DNA from 2 places in the Marispirochaeta aestuarii genome. Region 1 is predicted to be linked to the other one. Evidence: riboswitches for the same ligand, from Rfam matches in the RefSeq annotation. Region 1 holds a riboswitch; the other holds the start of a gene.
The links. Region 1 has a riboswitch for FMN ahead of B4O97_RS00055 (BMP family ABC transporter substrate-binding protein). Riboswitches for the same ligand answer to the same signal wherever they lie in the genome.
Positions count from the first base shown of each region.

Region 2: linked by a shared signal. The riboswitch ahead of ribD (bifunctional diaminohydroxyphosphoribosylaminopyrimidine deaminase/5-amino-6-(5-phosphoribosylamino)uracil reductase RibD) and the one ahead of B4O97_RS00055 (BMP family ABC transporter substrate-binding protein) in region 1 are both predicted to bind FMN.

Region 1 covers NZ_MWQY01000001.1:9,344-12,745, forward strand. The annotation lists gene B4O97_RS00050 (ATP-binding cassette domain-containing protein) at 1-503, opposite strand, end outside; gene B4O97_RS00055 (BMP family ABC transporter substrate-binding protein) at 537-1,619, opposite strand; FMN riboswitch at 1,704-1,845, opposite strand; gene prs (ribose-phosphate diphosphokinase) at 2,022-3,329, shown strand; gene B4O97_RS00065 (xylulokinase) at 3,335-3,402, shown strand, end outside.
Region 2 covers NZ_MWQY01000007.1:45,091-48,492, reverse strand. The annotation lists gene B4O97_RS07350 (PilZ domain-containing protein) at 1-77, shown strand, start outside; gene B4O97_RS07345 (PHP domain-containing protein) at 55-654, opposite strand; gene B4O97_RS07340 (SixA phosphatase family protein) at 751-1,233, shown strand; gene B4O97_RS07335 (peptidylprolyl isomerase) at 1,305-1,580, shown strand; FMN riboswitch at 1,628-1,780, shown strand; gene ribD (bifunctional diaminohydroxyphosphoribosylaminopyrimidine deaminase/5-amino-6-(5-phosphoribosylamino)uracil reductase RibD) at 1,946-3,121, shown strand; gene B4O97_RS07325 (riboflavin synthase) at 3,102-3,402, shown strand, end outside.

The DNA of each region.
Region 1 (3,402 bases):
GGTTCATCGAGGATCAGAAAATCCGGGGCCTTCAGCAGGGCTTCGACAATCATTGTCGCAGTGACCAGGTTGGCAGGTACCCGGTTTCCCCGGGTTGCCAGGGGAAGATCGATCCTGAGCCTTTCGGATATCCTCCTGATTTTTCCCGCTGCTTCATCCCGTCCCTGTCCTGCCGGGTTCATCCCCAGGTGCAGGAACTCCTGTACCGTCAGGGAGGGGACCAGCCGGGGGTGCTGGGGAATATAGGCGATCTTCCCGCTTACTTTGGACCGGTTGTGCCGGGCAGCTGGAATACCGTCCATCAGAATCTCCCCGGAGTCGGGCCGGGTCATCCCGGCGATACAGCGCACCAGGGTGGTCTTTCCCGATCCGTTCTCCCCCAGAAGCCCGTGGATCTCTCCCCGCCGCAGATTGATGCCGGCTCCGTCGAGGGCCTTTACCTCTCCGTGGTTAAAATATTTGTGTATGTTCCGGGCCCTGATGGATCCTCCGCTGTCCGGCATCGCTTACCCTTTTCCTCTGATGCTGCCCTGAGCCTATTCCTGTACCTTCACCGAACCGTTCTTGAGCTCCTCAAGATGATTCTCGAGCTTCTCCCGCAGCTCTTGGCTTAAGTTTTCGGTGTAGGCGGGGTGATCGGTGATGAAAGTAATATATCCCTCGGCTATCCCCACGGATTCCGCTGAGCCGAAGGGGAGTTCCCCCTCAATGGCCTTGAGGGTCATCTCCCGGGCCGCCCGATCCAGGTAAATTCGAGTGCTGCCGATAACGGTACCGGGGGCGACATCGTAGCCTGAGGAGTCGAACCAGATTACTCCCTTTCCTGCCTCCTGTGCCGCCGAGATCACCCCCTGGTTCGCCCCGCCGGCGATGGCCAGGATCACATTGACTCCGGAACGGAACATATCTCCGGCAAGTTCGGAGCCCTTCCCTGCGTCGTACCAGTTTCCCACAACCCGGAAATCAAGCTCTGCAGTCCCTGCCGCTGCCTCAGCGCCCTGCTGATAGCCCGGCCGGATCGAGCGGAGCATCTCCGGATACTCCTGACCTGCAATGAGGCCGACTTTTACAGTCCCTTCCGCCTGCTTCTCTCTGGCCACGAGGCCCGCGAAATAGCCGGCGAGATACCCCTGTTCCCGCTGGTTGAAACGGAAGGTGAAGATCGAGGGATTCCCTTCGATGTGTCCGTCCAGGACCAGGAAGCGGGCTTCAGGGTAGGACCTTGAGACCTCTGCACAGATCTCCGGCATCGCAGGGTTCGAAGTAACGATGAGGTCGTAGCGGCCGGAAGCTGCCAGGGAGCTCAGCTTCGTTAACCATTCTCCCTGATTGAATCCGCCTTCGACAACCGAAACTTCCACACCGGATTTTCCCCGGGCTGCCGCCTCGACTCCTTCGACCATCATCTCGTAGGTAGGGCTTCCGGCCACTACCCCGGGGACGAAAACCGCTATGGAGCCGACTGCCCCGGGGGCCTCCTGTTGTGCTTCTTCCGTCTGAGCCTCCTTCGGACTGCAGGAACTGAGGAAGAGAAAACCTGCCACCACAAAAAGGAGTACTGCAAAACGGGTAATCCCCGGTACAGAGAAATTGAGTTTGCCTTGTAATACGCGGTTCATAAAAACTGCCTCCAGAAAACGCATCGGGGGCAGATGAGAGAAAGTAGAGCGGGCCCTCCCGGAAAAATCCGGAACGGCTGGTTCTATTTTCTTCTCCCATCCAGACTTTCACTGTCGGTTTCGGAATCCCACCGAATCCCCCCTGTGCCGTCTCAACGAAACCGGTACAGGGATTGCGGACTGTTACCGCCGGTCGGGACTTTAGGTCCCTCCCTCGAAGAAAATATATCTGCGTCAAATATATTTCCTTTTTACCCTGAATGTCAATCTTGGCCGTTCAGGCAGGCGCCTGAGGCTTTACTTGACCCCCACACTGAACTAATGATAGGTTTGACCGGTATTCACCAGTAACTCCTAGCCTAGCGTTTGCTTCCGGAACGCACGAGAAGATGGGGACAACCTTTGAGCATATCTAAACCCGGTACTTTGGGAATCATCGCCTGTCCGGGCGGAGCGAGTTTCGCCAGGGAATTATTGCCGCACTTGCGATCCATTTATGCCCGCAAGTACCAGCGCATGGCCACACGCCTCGCCAAACGGTATAAAATAGACAAGGAAAAGGCCATTGAGCAGATCAACTTCGTACAGGATCTGCATATTCCCTCCCAGAATCACGGCTTTTTCGGGGAACACTACCGTCCGCCCTCCTTTGAGATTCCAACCCGTTTTACCCGTTTTGCCAATGGAGAGTTCAAGGCGGAGATTCTCTCTTCGGTCCGGGGCATCGATCTGTATGTAATTCAGGATGTGGAAAACCACTATCCCGTGCCTTTGAACGGGGAAGAGACTACCCTGAGTCTGAACGATCACATGTTTATTCTCTTCGTCACCATCGATGCCGCGATCCAGGCGGGAGCCCGCAGTGTAACCCTGGTGCTGCCGGTGTATCCCTATTCCAGGCAGCATAAGCGCAAAGGCCGGGAGAGTCTGACTGCTGCATGGTTCGGCAGAATCTGCGAGTTCATGGGGGTTGGACGCATTATTACCCTGGACATCCACTCCCGGGAGATTCAGAATACCTTTCATCGGACTGCCATCGAGAATCTTCATGCCTCGTATCAGATTCTCAGGTCCCTTTCACGGCTGGTTGATCTGGTCCATGAGGACCTGGTTGTTGTGGCTCCGGATACCGGCGCGGTGGACCGCAACAAGTTTTACGCCGTGAGCCTGCATAAACCCCTGGCCCTTCTGTACAAGGAGCGGGACTATTCCAAGGTGAGTCAGGCGGGGGACAGCAATATAACCAGTATAAACCTTCTCGGACACGTGGAAGGGAAAACCGTTTTCATGGCAGACGACATGCTTGGCACAGGCGGTACCCTTATCAAGGCAATGACCCATCTGAAGGAGGTGGGCGCCGAGAAAATCATCTGCGCCATCAGTCTGCCCCTCTTTACCGGCAGGGCCATCGAGGAGTTCGATGCAGCCTATCAGAAGGGGCTGTTTTACCGCATCATCGGCACCAATGCCGTTTACCATGACGAAACCCTCCTGGAAAAGGAGTGGTTTGTCTCCGCCAATATCGCCAACCTCTTTTCCAGAATTATCTCCAGGCTGCACCACGGCCGTTCCCTGAGTCCTCTCCTGGACAACCGAAAGATCATTCAGCGTCTTCTGTCCCAGGTGGCAGCCGAGGGCGGAGAAGATGAGCTTCCCTTCGACCGGGAGCCTTCATCCAGAGAGCCCGGGGAGAAGGAGAGAGGGGAATAGCGGGTATGAGCCCCTCCCGCAGCCATCTTGCAGTCGACATCGGAACCAGCTCTCTCAAGGCAGCACTCCTTGA
Region 2 (3,402 bases), on a different contig from region 1:
CCGCATCAGAAAAGACGAAGATCCGCCGCTACATTATCCAGACCCTGCAGGGTTTCATCGAGTCCCTGCAGGTGTAGGCTTCGGGAAAAGGATGCTCTCCTCTATTCCCAGGTCCCCTGCCGCTTTTCGGGCGATGGTCTGGTTCAGCCAGTTCGGCTGATGGGCGTCTGAACCGAAAACAAAATTGAACTCCCCCGTCCAGGGCGAGAAGTAGTTCATGTAGTCTCCCCGCCAGATATAGCGGTTATTTATCTCGATAAAACACTCCCGGGGCACCCTGGCGAGGTTCGCTCCCATGGCCATGGGATGGCTGATGATGACCGGCTTGCCGGTGGAGACCAGAAATTCCGCCCCGCGGTATTCGCTTTCTCTGTCCCTGCAGTGGTAGATAAAATAGTCGTAAGGGTACTCAACAGCTTCCCGGGTCTCTTCGCCGGTGTTTATTTCACAGCCGAGATAAAACCCGTGGGCCCTTACGTCATGCCGGTAAGTCTCGAAAATTTCGCCCTGAAGGTACTCGAAGTGGTCGCTTATGCCGCGGATATCGGCGTGTTCCAGGGAGGCGATAAAATCTATGGTCATCTGGGGAACTACAGCGCTGTCCCCGACGGAGTAGACGGTATGGATATGGAGGTCCTGAAGAATTGTGTTCATTTCGACCCATATTACCCCAGAGTATTGTTTTCGTTAAGGGTATTAGCGGTTTACGATAAATGTTGATCGGTATTAATATTAAGGCAGGAGGCACCTATGCTGAAAACTCTGCTTCTCTTACGACATGGAAAAACCCATCGCGGAGGCTACACCCGTGACTGGGACAGGGAACTCAAGGGACGGGGAGTCACTCAGGCGAGACATATCGGAGGATACCTGAAGAAGACCGGCCTTGTTCCGGATCGCATAATCACCTCATCCGCGGTCAGGGCCCGGGCAACGGCGGAAATCTGCGCCCAGGAGACGGAGTATCCCGAACCTGTGGACGCCCGGGATGAGCTGTACAATATCGACGACTCCTCCCTCATCGAGTTTATCACCGGCCTGGACAACTCCCTGGACAGGGTACTTCTGGTGGGGCATAATCCCGCTTTTGAGGAAACCGCTTCCCTGCTGGGGGGAAAAAGTACCCCCCTGGGTACCGGCGACTGTGCTGTACTGCGCTTCGCCCTCAGCTCCTGGGAAGAGCTGCGGCAGCGTCCCTCTCCGGAGAGTGTGGAGATTATTCGGGGAGACTGAGTCCGCCAGGATTGCGAAAAACGGAAAATGCCGTATATAGTAGAAACCAAAATCGATAAGGAGGCCGCCGGGTGGAGTGGAGAGCCAGTCACATTCTGGTCAAGGACCGGGCCCTTGCGCAGGAGCTGTTAAAGAGAATCAAATCCGGGGGAAATTTCGCTGCCCTTGCCAGGGATTTTTCCACCTGTCCGTCAAAATCGAAGGGGGGAGACCTGGGCTGGTTCGGTCCGGGAAAGATGGTTCCCAAATTTGAAGAGGCCTGTAAAAAGATGTCCGTGGGAAGCATCAGTCCCGTTGTTTCCACCCAGTTCGGACATCACATAATAAAGCTGACGGGACGGCGATAGGGAAAACCGGAGTCTTGACGCCCTGGTGGAAAATTCTGTAATCTGGTCCCGGTTTTCGGGGCAGGGTGCGTCGATCTGATTCTTCGACAATTCCCGACCGGCGGTTAAAGTCCGCGAGTTCTCGGCGATATTCGCTGAAAGAGAGCTGAACCGGTGAAATTCCGGTACCGACGGTACAGTCCGGATGGGAGAAAACCAGTGGAACGGGGATCGTCCGTGTACCGCGGCATAAGTATATGCCGTCTCAGGTGAGTATCCCTGTCCTGCCTCCCGTCGTGAACAAAAGGCCCCGGGCGTTATGCCCGGGTTTTTTTGTGCCATGACGGGTCTCCCGCCATACCTGTGCGCCCCGACCGGGAGCGTTTATGAACATAGACTCATTTTTCTTTGAAAGGACCCTCGAGCTTGCCGCCAGGGGTCGGGGCAGGACCTCTCCGAATCCCATGGTCGGGGCAGTCCTGGTCAAAGACGGTCGGATCATCGCCGAGGGCTGCCACCGCCGCCATGGCGACCTCCATGCGGAAGCCGCGGCCCTTGAAGCCGCCGGATCCGAAGCCGGGGGAGCGGAACTCTACTGCAGCCTTGAACCCTGCTCCTACAGATCGCCGGAGAAGCTTCAGCCTCCCTGTACGGAGCGGATTATCGCCGCCGGGGTGCGGCATGTACACATCGGTCAGCCTGACCCGAATCCGAAGGTCAGCGGAAGGGGAGTTCTGGCCCTGCGGGAGGTCGGCATCGGGGTGAGTCTCAGCGAGGAAAACGAAGCCTTCTGGCGTTTCAATGACGCCTTCAATACCAGGATGGTCCTCTCCCGCCCCTTTGTTCATCTGAAATGCGCCATGAGCCTGGATGGCCGTATCGCCGCAGCCGGGGGGGATTCCCGCTGGATAAGCGATGAGTCCGCCCGCCGGGTTGGGCACAGGTTCCGGTCCGAGCGGGATGCCATCGCCGTGGGGATCGGCACCGTGCTGGCGGACGACCCCGAACTTTCTACCCGTCTCGTTGAAGGACACAGTCCCCGTCCTGTCGTATTCGACTCCTCCCTGAAAATTCCCCTTGAATCCCGACTGGTGAGGGAGCGGGGAGATGAGCTGATTGTTCTGGCGGTTCCGTCGGAAGATGTGACGGAAAACTTTTTTGACGTGAAGCACAGACTTGAACAGCGGGGAGTACGGGTTCTGTATGCAGAGCCTGATTCGACAGGAAAGGCAGACCTGTCGTCCGCCCTGGATCTGCTTTATGCGCAGGGGATCGGGTCCCTGCTCGTGGAAGGAGGTTCCGGTCTCCTGACATCCTTCCTGAAGCATCGATTGTATGACCGCCTCAGCGCCTTCGTCGCTCCCGTGCTTCTCGGTTCGGGCGTGGAGGCCGTGGGAGACCTCGGAATCACCAGGGCAGGAGACGGCCTTGCCTTTGAAGGGGTCAACTGGTTCAGGATCGGAGACCAGCAGCTTTTTGATGCCTACCGTTCCGGCTGGCTCGAAGAGCTGCGAAGTAATTTCACGGTACAGGAGGCAGCGTATGTTCACGGGACTTGTTGAGGAGATCGGGACTATCCGTTCCCTGCGGCGTCAGGGCGAGTATCAGCATATGGAGATTGCCTGTGCGAAGGTTCTGGAGGGAAGCGCCGTGGGTGATTCCATTTCCCTGGACGGTGTATGCCAGACGGTCACGGCGATTCGGGATGGAGCGTTTTGCGTCGAGGCCCTGGCGGCGACTCTGAAAAAGACGACCCTGGGTCATTTCCGGCAGGGGCGCAGAGTAAACCTGGAGCGGGCCATGTCCCTGGGGGACCGGCTGGGTGGTCATCTCGTGCAGGGGC